3 regions of the Pseudomonas sp. KK18 genome follow, and region 3 is predicted to be linked to each of the others. Evidence: predicted binding sites of a transcription regulator. Region 3 holds the regulator's gene; each other region holds the start of a gene.

Region 1 (4,652 bases), 2.4 Mb from region 3:
GTTTTGCCCCTCCATCACCCAGATCAATCTTGCTATCCAGCCTCTATTTGCGCACTTAGACTCAGGCCCATTCCCACACAGGTAAGCCGCCATGTCCGAGACGCTGCTCAGTTCCCGCAATCTGGCTTTCGAGCTGTACGAAGTCCTCGATGCCGAGGGCCTGACCCAGCGCGAGCGGTTTGCCGAACACAACCGTGAAACCTTCGACGCCGCCATCGGCACCGCCCGCAGCATTGCCGAGAAGTTCTTCGCCCCGCATAACCGCAAGGGCGACGAGAACGAGCCCCGCTACGAAAACGGTCAGGCGATTCTGATTCCCGAGGTGAAACCGGCGGTAGATGCCTTCCTCGAAGCCGGTTTTCTCAACGCCGCCCGCAGCTTCGAAGCCGGTGGCATGCAACTGCCCACCCTGCTCTCCCAGGCGTGTTTCGCCCACTTCCAGTCGGCCAACGCCGCATCCACGTCCTACCCGTTCCTGACCATGGGCGCCGCCAACCTGATCGAGAGCTTCGGCACCGAGGAGCAGAAACAACGCTTCCTGCAACCGATGATCGAAGGCCGCTTCTTTGGCACCATGGCGCTGACCGAGCCCCATGCGGGCTCATCGCTGTCGGATATTCGTACCCGCGCAGAGCCGGCGGCTGACGGCAGCTATCGCCTCAAGGGCAACAAGATCTTCATCTCCGGCGGAGATCACCCGCTGTCGGAGAACATCGTGCACATGGTGCTGGCCAAGCTGCCGGACGCACCTGCCGGGGTGAAGGGCATTTCGCTGTTTATCGTGCCCAAGTTCCTGGTCAACGACGACGGCAGCCTGGGCAAGCGCAACGATGTGCTGCTGGCCGGGCTGTTTCACAAGATGGGCTGGCGTGGCACCACCTCAACCGCGTTGAATTTCGGCGATAACGGCGAGTGCGTCGGCTACCTGGTGGGCCAGCCGCACCAGGGCCTGAGTTGCATGTTCCAGATGATGAACGAAGCGCGGATCGGCGTGGGCATGGGCGCGGTGATGCTGGGTTACGCCGGCTACCTGTACTCCCTGGAATATGCCCGCGAACGTCCCCAAGGCCGCCTGCCCGACAGCAAGGATCCCAACACCGCGCCGGTGTCGATCATCCAGCACGCCGATATCAAACGCATGCTGTTGACCCAAAAAGCCTACGTGGAAGGCGCCTTCGACCTTGGCTTGTACGCCGCGCGCCTGTTCGACGACACCACCACCCTGGAAACCGAAGCTGCGCGCAAACAGGCCCACGAACTGCTGGACCTGCTGACGCCGATCGTCAAATCCTGGCCATCGGAGTTTTGCCTGAAGGCCAACGAACTGGCGATCCAGATACTCGGCGGCCACGGCTATACCCGCGAATACCCGGTGGAGCAGTACTACCGCGACAACCGCCTGAACCCGATTCATGAAGGGACCCACGGCATTCAGTCGCTGGACTTGCTCGGGCGCAAGCTGGCGCAGAACGGCGGTGCGGGCTTGAAGCAACTGATCCGCCTGATCGCCGAGACGGGCGCACGAGCACAGGAATACCCGTCACTGACCGCCTTGCGGGAACCGCTGGAACAACTGGTGGCGCGCCTGCAAGAGGTCACCCTCGGCCTGTTGACGGATCTCGCCCAGGGCAAGGTCAACAGCAGCCTGGCGAATTCGGCGCTGTACCTGAAGGTGTTCGGGCATACGGTGATTGGCTGGCGCTGGCTGGAACAGGCAATTCGCGCCGAGGAAGGGCTGGCCAGGGGCAATGCTGCCGATGTCGCCTTCTATAAGGGCAAGCTCCAGGCCGCCCGGTACTTCCTGACGTGGGAAATACCGGGCTGCCATCATGAACTGGCGATTCTCGAGGCACGCGATGACACGTGCCTGGGGATGCAGGATGAGTGGTTCTAAGGCGTTCCGATTGCCTTGGAAATCACCTCGACCGTGGCGCTGACTTGCTCTTGGTAACGGTCGAGTTCCTGCTGATGGTGCTTTTGCATTTCGATCTGCTCGGCGCACAGGTTCAGCGCCGCCAGCACCAATAGCTTGTCACCGATCAACGTCGGGTACTTTTTCTTGGTGGTGGCCAGGGATGCCTTGAGCATCGTCACGGCGCTCATCAGGGTGTTGTCTTCCCCCTCCGGTGCCTTGATCGAGTAATCCTCACCGAGAATCGAAACGACCTTTATCCCTTCATTCATGCGCTGACAGGACCTGCGCTCACACGCTCAACCAACGCCTGGATACGGGCAGCGGTGGCGCCCTGCTTTTCTTCCTGTTCCATCAGGTTCAGCTGCAAGCTGTCGTTTTCATCCTTGGCGCGAGCCAGTTCGGCCTTGAGGGATTCGTTGGTGCCCAGTAGATCCTGGTTCTGCTGTACCAGGTCGCTGACCAGTTGTTCCAATTGGCTGAGGGATGCTTCTAACATTTTGATTTCTCGGGCTTTTTCAAAGGGCGGTGACGATAAAGAAAATTCACCTCGGATGCCAGGGTTATCCCTGGCGCGGGGCCTTGATTTTACAGGGCAGGCCACGCTTTCGAGCCTTAGTGACTGCATTTATGGCATCTGGTTCCTGAATCCCGTCGGCCCGCCCCGATCTGCGACAAAAGCGCGCACCCCCTCAAGACTTTAGTCGTATGACCGATAGGTCATGGACACCCCGCTCAAACCCCGCATGGATCGCGCTTCTCCCCAGGATCACAACATGTCTCTTCGTAATATGAATATCGCGCCGCGGGCCTTTCTCGGCTTCGCGTTGATTGGCGCGCTGATGTTGTTTCTCGGTGTGTTCGCCCTTAACCAGATGAGCAAGATCCGTGCGGCGACGGAAGACATCACCCTTAGCAGCGTGCCGAGCATTCGCGCCCTGGACGAGTTCACTCAACTGACCCTGCGCCTGCGGGTGCTGTCGTATCGCCTGCTGACCAACCGCGAGCCTGACGTCCAGCAAAAGACCCTTGAGTCTTTTGACGTGCGCAATCAGCAGATTCGTACGGCCCAGGCGGTCTACGAGAAGTTGATCGACAGCAGCGAAGAACGTGCTGCCTACGATGAATACGTGCGTCTGCTGGCCCAGTACCATCAGATTGAAGAGCGCATGAAGAGCCTGTCACGGGCCAATCAGGTGGAAGAGCTGCGCACGCTGCTGAATACCGAGCTGCTGAACAACTCGGATCAGGTGAACGCCGTACTGAACCGCCTGCTGGACATCAACAACAAGATGGCGCTGGCCACCAACCAGCAAGCTGCCGACCAGTACGACCTGGCGTTTGAGCTGGTGGTGATCCTGCTGATCCTCGCCACTGCATTGACCATGCTGTTCGCCTGGCTGCTGACCCGCAGCATTACCCAGCCGATCGCCCAGGCCCTGGATGCCGCCGAGGAAATCGCCGAAGGCAACCTGACGCGCCCGATCAAGGTGGAAGGCAACGACGAAGCCGGCCGACTACTGTTGGCAATGGCCAAGATGCAGGACAAATTGAAGGACACCTTGCAGCGCATTTCCGGCTCGGCCACCCAATTGGCCTCCGCCGCGGAAGAGCTGAATGCCGTGACCGACGAAAGCGCCCGTGGCCTGACCCAGCAAAACAACGAAATCGAACAGGCCGCCACGGCGGTGAACGAGATGACCAGCGCGGTTGAAGAAGTGGCCCGCAACGCGGTCAGCACTTCCGAAGCCTCGAAGAACGCCACGTCGTCTGCGGGCGATGGACGTGATTTGGTGCAGGAAACCGTCAGCGCCATTGAACGCATGAGCAGCGACGTGCAAGCCACTGCCACCTTGATCGGCAACCTGGCGGAAGAGTCCCGGGACATCGGCAAGGTGCTGGACGTGATTCGTGGCTTGGCTGACCAGACCAACCTGCTGGCCCTGAACGCCGCGATTGAAGCGGCGCGTGCCGGTGAAGCCGGGCGTGGTTTTGCGGTGGTGGCGGATGAGGTGCGGGCCCTGGCCCATCGCACCCAACAGTCCACCAGCGAAATCGAGCGGATGATCGGCAGCATTCAGGCCGGTACCGAGCATGCAGTGGATTCGATGCGCAACAGCACCGAGCGGGCGGAATCGACGTTGAACATCGCCAAGGGTGCGGGGATGTCGCTGGACACCATCAACACTGCCATCGTTGAAATCAACGAGCGCAACCTGGTGATCGCCAGTGCCGCTGAAGAGCAGGCGCAGGTGGCGCGGGAAGTGGATCGTAACCTGGTGAATATTCGTGACTTGTCGGTGCAGTCGGCGACCGGCGCCAGCCAGACCAGTGCGGCGAGCAGTGAGCTGTCGCGGTTGGCGGTGGATTTGAACGGGATGGTGGGGCGGTTCAGGCTTTAACGGATACCGCAGGGCTAAAAATGTGGGAGCGGGCTTGCTCGCGAATGCGGTGGATCAGCTACGCATAACGCGACTGACACACCGCTTTCGCGAGCAAGCCCGCTCCCACATTGAATATGCGCCAGCCATTCAAAACCTTTTTGACAGCACAGCAATTCAACAGGTTAGAATCGCTGGCACGCAGACTGCATGGTCAGTTTGCGCCTCGTCTTTCCTGCTCATGGAGTACTGCCTTTGAATGCGACGACCATCAACAGCCTGTTCTTGATCGGCGCGTTGCTGGTAGGTGCGAGCATTCTGGTGAGTTCGCTTTCGTCCCGCCTGGGGATTCCGATCCT
Region 2 (4,652 bases), 170 kb from region 3:
AACAGCAACTCCAGGCGATTCTGCCCCACCAGCTGTGTGCGCTGGTTCACTGAATCCATTACACCGGCCATGCCCAGACTCCTACGCTAAAACTTAGGGGTACGACGCGTACCCAACACTAAACGGCACGAGCTTTGCTTTTTTATTGGCCATGGACATCAAAACGACAGTTTCCCGACGCCTCCGATCCCCACAGTACCGCAGATTGCTCTGCGTCTCGATGGCGTTGCTTGCCTTGGCTACGGGCCAGCCGGCCCGCGCCGATAACGTCACCTTGCCTGATCTGCTTATCGGCGTCACTCAAGGCTTTCTTGAGTTCACTGTAGAAGATTATCTGGCCACGACGCAGACACCGGGCCGCTACGAAATCCAGGTCAACCAGCTGGATCCGCGCCTGCGCATGCCCATGTGCGACAGAGAATTGACAGCTTCCCTGGAAAGCCCCGCCCAGCCCATCGGGCGCGTGACCGTGAAAGTGCGCTGCGAAGGCGCCTCGCCCTGGACGGTGTTCGTGCCCGCCCAGGTCAAACTGTTTCGCGAAGTGGTGGTGGTGACGCGCCCGCTGAAACGTACCGGAATCATTGGTTATGATGACGTCGCGATGCGTGAGCGCGACATCAGCATGATCACCCAGAGCTACCTCACGTCCCTTGACCAGGCACTCGGGCAGAAACTTACCCGACCAATGGTTGCTGACCAGGTGATTACCCTGGTCCATCTCGAGCAGGCCGAAGTCGTGCGCAAAGGTGACCAGGTGGTGATTTCCGCCAGCAGCGGTGGCCTGAATGTAAAAATGCCGGGGGAAGCCCTGTCCAACGGCGGCATGAGTGAACAGATTCGCGTCAAGAACCTGAATTCCAACCGCGTGATCAAGGCCCGGGTGACTGCGCCGGGGCAGGTTGAGGTGGCTTTATAGATCACTGGCATCGGACGCCAGCTTTTCCTACACTGTGCGCAAAGCGGCATCGCGCATAGGTTTATTGTCAATCGAGCCTAAAGTTTGTCCGGGTATGGCCGAAAACATGGCAAGCGTCCAAATACCCAGAGGTTTTTTTAACATGGTCATCGATTTCAGTCGTTTGAATAACGCCCTGCCAACGCCCGGTTCTTCGCGCACCAACGGTGCCAAAGACAGCGTTGAAGCCAAGTCCCAGCCTCTGCCTGCCAAGACAGAACAGGCCGGTGCGAGCCAAAGCGGGGAATCGGTACACCTGAGCAATGAGGCTCAACAGTTGCAGAAGGTCACTGACTCGCTGAGCGATCAGCCAGTTGTCAATAAAGCCCGTGTGGCCGAATTGAAACAGGCGATTGCCGATGGCAGCTATAAGGTCGACAGCAACCGTGTAGCCAGCAAACTGCTTAACTTCGAAGCCGAGCGCTAGGCAAAGGCCTGCGCCAGGCTTTTGGACGCTTAAACCCCAAGGCCAGCCATGCACGACGAAAACTTGCTACAACTGATCATTGAAGACCTGCCTCCCGCACAGCAGCTGCTGGAGCTCCTTCGAGAAGAATCACTGGCCCTGTACGGCCGGGACATGCGCATGCTGGAAGAAATCCTGGCGCGCAAGCAATCGCTGATCGTCCTGCTGGAACAGCACGGCAAGAAGCGCAGCCAGATTCTGATCAGCCTGGGCCTCACGGCCGACCACAAGGGCCTGGAACAACTCGCCAGCCACTCCACGGTGGGCGACCAGTTGCTGGCCCAGAGCAAAGAACTCAACCAGTTGCTGACCCTGTGCCAGGAAACCAACCTCCTCAACGGCCAGGCCATCCAGCTTCAGCAAGCCACGACCGCCAATCAGTTGCGTATTCTCCACGGCGGCGAGCCTCCGGCTCTCTACAACGCTCAAGGCTCCACCTCACGCCTGGCCAAGCCAAGCACCCGCAGCCAAGCCTGAAACCAGTTTGAGCGCGCCCTATCCAAGTCGCGCCACATACTGGCAAAATGACAGCACTTGCGTGTAGTCGTATTTTGTCTGGAGATGGAAGAACCGTGTTCAACGCCCTTAACGCGGAAGATGCTCCGCAGCCACCCAAGGTACTCACCACGCCGCTGGAAATCGCTGGCACCTTGCGGATGCTGCAAGAAAGCCATGATCCGCTGATCATCACCTTCCATGAACGCAACCAGCGGTTTCAAAGCTACCTGGTGGAAATCGACCGGGACAGCAAGACACTGGCCCTGGACGAAATGGTCCCGCGCGACGGCGAACGCTACCTCGAGAATGGCGAAGCTTTCCGGATCGAAGGTTTTCACGAGGGGGTGCGGGTAGCCTGGGAAAGCAACGGCACCCTGACCCTCGATGAAGCCGGCGGCCACCGTATTTACCGCGGCAGCATGCCTGGCGAGGTGATTTACCATCAGCGTCGCAACGCCTTCCGCGCGGCGCTGAAGCTGGCGCAACTGGTGAGCGTCGAACTGGGCGGCGACAAACTCAAGGCCCCCATCAGCGGCAAGTTGCTGGATATTTCCGCCACCGGCTGCAAATTGCGCTTCGAAGGGGATATTTCCGAGCGCCTGCAACTGGGCCAGGTCTACGACCGATTTATCGCCGCGCTACCCTTTGGCAGCATGACCACCTCGGTAGAACTGCGTTACCTGCACTTCGAAGAAAGGATCAACACCACCTTCGCCGGCCTACGTTTTCATAACATGAGCGGGCTGGTGCAGCGTCAGGTCGAGCGGTTTGTGTATCAACTGCAGCGTGAAGCGCGCCGGTTTGACAAGGACGACGACCTTTAAACAATAAAGGTCGCGACAAAAAAACGGGCAGTCCCTCAAGGGGGCTGCCCGTTTTTGCTTTCAGGGGCGCGCCCTGCTCAAGTCGTGGGGGTGATCATCCGGGTCCGGATGCTCTGGTGGCTCGGTGACAGGCTCCGGCTGATCCAGTTCGGGATCGACTACTGGCTCGGGATCCACAACGGCGGTCTGCATCTGGTCCTGCACCACCTGTTCGTCCACTCGCGGATCGAGGCATGCTACCAGGGGCGAGCTGGACATGCTGTCGGGCATCGCCACGTGATGCAGCGGTGCGTCGTCCACCTGATGCAGGTTGGTGACCGCCTTGGGCCGGATGCGCCACACCAGGATCAATGCGCACACGCTGAAAAACGCATACAGCATATGGCTGCCGAACAGCTTCATCACCACACCGGCCAACAGCGGGCCGACACTGGCGCCGATGCCGTAGGTCACCAGCAACATCGCAGTGAGCGACACCCGGCGATCACCCTCGACGTGGTCGTTGGAAAACGCCACAGCCAGCGGGTACAGGCAGAACTGCACCAGGGAACAGAGAAAGCCCGCGACGAACAGCACTTCCAGTGGTACCTGGGTCATGATCGCCAACGGCAACGCGGCCACCGCCAGGCACAAGGCGAAACAGCGAATCAACAGCGCGCGGTCATATCGATCGGACAGCCAGCCCAATGGCCACTGCACCAGCAGCCCGGCGAAAATGCAGCTACCCATGAACAGGCCGACCTGCTCGGTGGTCAGCCCTTGCTGAGACGCGTACAGCGGCGCCAAACCGTAGAACGAACCGACGATCAGCCCGGCCCCCAACACCGTACTGAGGGACTGCGGCACCCGCTTGATAAAGAAGCGCGGCTCCATCGGCGCCGGATGCAGCGGCGCCGGGTGAATGCGGCGAGTCATGGCCACCGGCACCAGGCACAGCGCAAAACACAGCGCGACCAGCATCAGCAACTCAAGCCCCAACTGCGGGTGCATCACAAGGATCAACTGGCCCAGCACCAGGCCCAGGTACGAGGCGATCATATAGCCGCTGAACACCGCACCGCGTTGCTTGGCTTCAGCCTGTTCGTTAAGCCAGCTCTCGATGACCATGTACTGGCACATCATGCCCAGGCCGACAATCATCCGCAGCACAATCCAGGCTGGCAGCCAGTTGATCAGCCCGTGGCCCAACACCGCCGCGCCGACGATCCCGGCACAGGTGGCGTAGGCCCGGATATGCCCGACGCGGCCAATCAGGCGGTGACCGATCTTGCCCCCCAACACCAGGCCAAAATAGTTGGCGGCCATCAACGCACCGACCCACAGGCTGTCGACGTGATCTGCCGCCAGGCGCAAGGCCAGGTAAGTACTGAGCAGGCCAGAGCCGATCAGCATCATCAGGGAAGCAAAATAAAGGGCTCGAAAAGGTTTCCAGATCTGGCGCATCGGCGTTCCGAGCGGCTCCTTGCTGTGGGTGTCAGGACTACCGGAATGATAGTCCCGGGTCGTCGGGTCCGGACAGCCAAAACATGCGGTTGCCGGGGAATATTTTGCTCATGCCAATTGGCTACGTGTCAGACGCTCGCCAGTCACCCGCGAGGTACACGATGCAGACGAATACTTGCGCCGCCCCGTTCTTGCCTCCCGTGTGAACCTCAAACGCGGGCAAGGTTCGGTTGGTGTTTGAAAAGTCTGCCGCACTCAAACGCCCGGCCACAAAAAAGCCCCGCCAGATAAATCTGATCGGGGCTTGCGGACGTCGAGGCCGCATGGGCAGCAACGGTGAAGTGGTGTCCCAGGGCCGGTTCGAACGGCCAACCTTCCCCTTAGGAGGGGGATGCTCTATCCAATTGAGCTACTGGGACTAATGACAGCCAACCGGCGATGGGCACGGCGACGGACGGCGTGCATG
Region 3 (4,652 bases):
ACCGTGGTCGACCGCGTTGCGCACCAAGTGGACCAGCGGGTCGGCCAGGGCCTCGACAAGGTTTTTGTCGAGGTCGGTTTCTTCACCCACCAGTTCCAGGTTGATCTCTTTCTTGAGCTGGCGTGCCAGGTCGCGAACCAGGCGCGGGAAACGGCCGAAGACTTTCTTGATCGGCTGCATCCGGGTCTTCATGACGGCGGTCTGCAAGTCTGCGGTGACCACGTCGAGGTTCGACACGGCCTTTTGCATGGCCTCGTCGCCACTGTTCAGGCCCAGGCGCACCAGGCGGTTACGCACCAGCACCAGTTCGCCGACCATGTTCATGATGTCGTCCAGGCGCGCGGTATCAACCCGCACGGTGGTTTCGGCTTCACTGGCCGGTTGCTTGTCCGGGGCCGGGGCAGCCGTGGCAGCCCGGGCCGGTGCTGGAGCCGGAGCCGGAGCCGCTTTCGCTGCGACAGGCGCGGCAGCCTTGGCGGCAGGAGCCGGTGTTGCGACAGCCGCGGCAGCAGCCGGTGCAGCAGCGCCGACCACTTCGGTGAACTTGCCCTTGCCGTGCAGTTCATCCAGCAGGGCTTCGAATTCGTGATCGGAGATCAGTCCATCGGCGGCCGGCGCAGCAGCGGGTGCCGCAGGCGCGGCGGCCGTTGCGGCGACTTCCGGCAGAGCCTCGGCGGCAAACGAGCCTTTGCCGTGCAACTGGTCCAGCAGCGCTTCAAATTCGTCGTCGGTGATTTCATTGCTGACGGGCGCCGCGGCTTCCGTTGGCGCTGGCGCTGCGGCCACCGCGTCCGGGGCAAACTGGCCCTTGCCGTGCAACTGGTCGAGCAACGACTCGAACTCGGCGTCAGTAATGTCTTCGGTGGTCGGCACCATGGCCGGCGCACTGGCTGCCGGCGCTTCGGCTTCGGCCTTGACGGCGTTCAGCGAGTCCAGCAGTTGTTCAAATTCGCTGTCGGTCACGTCGCCCGCAGGCTCGGCAACCGGCTCAGCCACCGCTTCCACCACGGGAGCGTTGGCCGCAGGTTCCGCCAGGCGCGCCAGAGCGGCCAGCAGTTCCGGCGTGGCGGCAGTGATCGGTGCGCGCTCGCGCACTTCACTGAACATGCCGTTGACCGCGTCCAGTGCTTCCAGGATCACGTCCATCAGTTCCGAGTCGACGTGCCGCTCACCCTTGCGCAGGATGTCGAACACGTTCTCGGCGATGTGACAGCACTCCACCAGCTCGTGGAGCTGGAGGAAGCCGGCGCCCCCTTTTACAGTATGAAAACCGCGAAAAATTGCATTGAGCAGGTTCGCATCATCCGGTCGGCTTTCCAGCTCGACCAGTTGTTCGGACAGTTGCTCTAAAATTTCGCCGGCCTCTACAAGGAAATCCTGAAGGATTTCTTCATCGGCGCCGAAGCTCATGGGTGTGCTCCTTAGAAGCCTAAACTGGACAGCAAATCGTCTACGTCGTCTTGCCCGGATACAACGTCTTCACGTTTATCGGCATGAATCTGCGGACCTTCACCCTTGGCGAGGTGTTTTTGTGGATCTTTTTCAGAAAGGATCGCTGCGCGGTCATGTTCGATGCCGGCAAACCGGTCGACCTGGCCCGCCATCAACACCAGTTTGAGCAGGTTGCTTTCCACTTCGGTGACCAGTTGGGTCACACGCTTGATCACCTGACCGGTGAGGTCCTGGTAATCCTGGGCCAGCAGAATGTCATTGAGGTTGCTGGAAACCGTGCGGTTTTCCTGCTCGCTGCGGGACAAAAAGCCCTCGACCCGACGCGCCAGCTCACGAAACTCCTCAGCGCCCACTTCCCGACGCATGAACCGGCCCCAGTCAGTGCTCAGGGCCTTGGCTTCACTGGCCATACCGTTGACCAGAGGCGTGGCGTTTTCCACCAGGTCCATGGTGCGGTTGGCCGCCGCCTCAGTCAGCCTGACCACGTAGGACAGGCGTTCGGTGGCATCCGTGATCTGCGAGATTTCCTCAGCCTGGGGCATGTGCGGGTCAATCTGAAAATTGACTATCGCACTGTGCAACTCACGGGTGAGCTTGCCCACTTCCTGGTACAGGCCGCGGTCACGGGTCTGGTTGAGCTCATGGATTAACTGCACCGCGTCGCCGAACTGGCCTCTTTCAAGGCTTTCGACGAGTTGATGAGCATGTTTTTTCAGGGTCGACTCAAAGTCGGCCTGCGATGATTCTTTATGCTCCATAGCTCCCCCGTGGCAGCATCAATGACCGATGCGTTCGAAGATCTTTTCGATCTTCTCTTTCAAGGCCAGTGCAGTGAATGGCTTGACCACGTAGCCGTTGACCCCGGCCTGGGCGGCTTCGATGATCTGTTCACGCTTGGCTTCAGCGGTCACCATCAGCACAGGCAGGCTGCGCAGTTTTTCATCAGCGCGCACGTGGCGCAGCAGATCGATACCGGTCATGCCCGGCATGTTCCAGTCCGTTACCAGAAAGTCGATGCTCCCGCTGTTGAGGATCGGAATCGCCGTAATACCGTCATCCGCCTCGACCGTGTTAGTGAACCCAAGGTCACGCAACAGGTTTTTTATGATCCGCCGCATCGTTGAGAAGTCATCAACGATGAGGATTTTCATGTTCTTGTCCAATTCGACCTCCAAGCAGTCTTAAACGCGCCCAGCACCTGGGCGCGCCATATCAATCAACAGGCGTTACACAAAAAGGACTACCGGGGGCGCACCACGGGCCAAGCCCGTCCGGGCGCAGGGCCTGGACGGTATCGTTCGCAGTGTCCCCACACTGCCTGTCAGCGCGCTCGCCACTCTCCCAAACGCCCCCGCAAGCGGGCCGCGCACTGGCTGTGTAACTGGCTGACCCGCGATTCGCTGACCCCCAGGACCTCACCGATTTCCTTGAGGTTCAGCTCTTCGTCGTAGTACAGCGCCAACACCAGTCGCTCACGCTCCGGCAAATTGGCTATCGCGTCCGCCAGCGCGCTCTGGAAGCGTTCATCTTCCAGGTCCCGTGACGGTTCGAGATGGGCACTCGCGCCGTCCTCGTGCAGCCCTTCATGTTCGCCATCCTGTAAAAGGTCGTCGAAACTGAACAGCCGGCTGCCCAAGGTATCGTTCAAAATCCCGTAGTAATCGTCGAGACTCAATTGGAGTTCGGCCGCAACTTCATGATCTTTAGCGTCGCGACCGGTTTTTGCTTCAATTGAGCGAATTGCGTCACTCACCATCCGCGTATTGCGGTGCACTGATCGCGGCGCCCAATCACCTTTACGCACTTCATCGAGCATGGCCCCACGGATACGGATACCCGCGTATGTCTCGAAACTCGCGCCCTTGCTCGCGTCGTACTTGGTCGACACTTCAAGCAGGCCGATCATCCCGGCCTGGATCAAGTCTTCGACCTGCACGCTGGCAGGCAAGCGCGCCAGCAGGTGATAGGCAATGCGCTTGACCAGGGGCGCATAGCGCTCGATCAATTCGACTTGACTGTCACGTGCCGACTTCTTGTAAAGGTTGTAGCCGCTGGCTGTCATAGCACCGGTCCTGCGCTCGTCTGATGCACCAATCGCTCGACGAAAAACTCCAGATGCCCCCGGGGATTGGCGGGCAACGGCCAGGTATCGACCTTCTGGGCAATAGCCTTGAACGCCAATGCGCACTTCGAACGAGGGAACGCTTCATAGACCGCACGCTGCTTTTGCACGGCCTTGCGCACACACTCGTCGTAAGGAACTGCGCCAACGTATTGTAAGGCGACATCGAGGAAGCGATCCGTGACCTTGGTCAACTTGGCGAACAGATTCCGCCCTTCCTGCGGGCTTTGGGCCATGTTGGCCAGCACGCGGAAGCGGTTCATGCCGTAGTCGCGGTTGAGCAGTTTGATCAGGGCGTAGGCGTCGGTGATCGAGGTGGGTTCGTCGCACACCACCAGCAACACTTCCTGGGCTGCGCGCACGAAGCTGACCACGGATTCGCCTATCCCGGCGGCGGTGTCGATCACCAGCACGTCGAGGTTGTCGCCGATGTCGCTGAACGCCTGAATCAGGCCGGCATGTTGCGCCGGGCTCAGGTGCACCATGCTCTGGGTGCCGGAAGCGGCCGGCACGATGCGAATCCCGCCGGGGCCTTGCAACAGTACGTCGCGCAGCTCACAGCGGCCTTCGATGACATCGGCCAGGGTATGTTTGGGCGTCAGTCCCAGCAGAACGTCGACGTTCGCCAGCCCCAGGTCAGCATCCAGCAGCATGACGCGACGGCCAAGCTCTGCCAGGGCCAGGGACAAATTCACTGACACGTTAGTTTTTCCGACGCCACCTTTGCCGCCGGTCACCGCGATCACCTGTACGGGATGCATGCTGCCCATTTTATTTCTTTACCTTGTCTTGCTTAGACGCAGGCTACATAAGTTGGCCGCGCGAACTGCTGGCAGGCCATCGATGTAGATACTTTTCACTGTCATTTTTAAATAGAAAGCCATGATGCCTCAGCCAACTCGCTTGTTCGGGCTGTGGTAGAGGTCAGCAAACATGTCAGCCATAGCTTCCTCACTGGGTTCTTCCTGCATTTGCACGCTGACAGCCCGGCTGACCAACTGATGACGGCGCGGCAGATGCAGATCATCCGGGATCCGCGGCCCGTCGGTCAGGTAGGCGACCGGTAATTCATGACTGA

What was found. Region 3 encodes FliA, which starts transcription of late flagellar genes. Its sites were predicted from a motif close to CTAAAGTTTNNNNNNNNNNNGCCGNTAA; they were not measured.
Region 1: a site for FliA is predicted at 2,604-2,631, ahead of V6607_RS02420 (methyl-accepting chemotaxis protein). Genes of this name have one in related genera too.
Region 2: a site for FliA is predicted at 994-1,021, ahead of flgM (flagellar biosynthesis anti-sigma factor FlgM). Genes of this name have one in related genera too.

What each region holds. Positions count from the first base shown of each region.
Region 1 is NZ_CP146605.1:542,711-547,362, reverse strand. It holds gene V6607_RS02435 (acyl-CoA dehydrogenase) at 92-1,894, shown strand; gene V6607_RS02430 (cell division protein ZapA) at 1,891-2,184, opposite strand; gene V6607_RS02425 (hypothetical protein) at 2,181-2,411, opposite strand; gene V6607_RS02420 (methyl-accepting chemotaxis protein) at 2,689-4,314, shown strand; gene V6607_RS02415 (potassium/proton antiporter) at 4,549-4,652, shown strand, end outside.
Region 2 is NZ_CP146605.1:5,530,199-5,534,850, forward strand. It holds gene V6607_RS24870 (chemotaxis protein CheV) at 1-71, opposite strand, end outside; gene flgA (flagellar basal body P-ring formation chaperone FlgA) at 152-916, shown strand; gene flgM (flagellar biosynthesis anti-sigma factor FlgM) at 1,059-1,382, shown strand; gene V6607_RS24885 (flagellar protein FlgN) at 1,431-1,898, shown strand; gene V6607_RS24890 (flagellar brake protein) at 1,994-2,743, shown strand; gene V6607_RS24895 (MFS transporter) at 2,804-4,186, opposite strand; tRNA gene V6607_RS24900 (tRNA-Arg) at 4,529-4,605, opposite strand.
Region 3 is NZ_CP146605.1:5,364,109-5,368,760, forward strand. It holds gene V6607_RS24035 (chemotaxis protein CheA) at 1-1,410, opposite strand, end outside; gene V6607_RS24040 (protein phosphatase CheZ) at 1,422-2,210, opposite strand; gene V6607_RS24045 (chemotaxis response regulator CheY) at 2,229-2,603, opposite strand; gene fliA (RNA polymerase sigma factor FliA) at 2,774-3,514, opposite strand; gene fleN (flagellar synthesis regulator FleN) at 3,511-4,344, opposite strand; gene flhF (flagellar biosynthesis protein FlhF) at 4,465-4,652, opposite strand, start outside.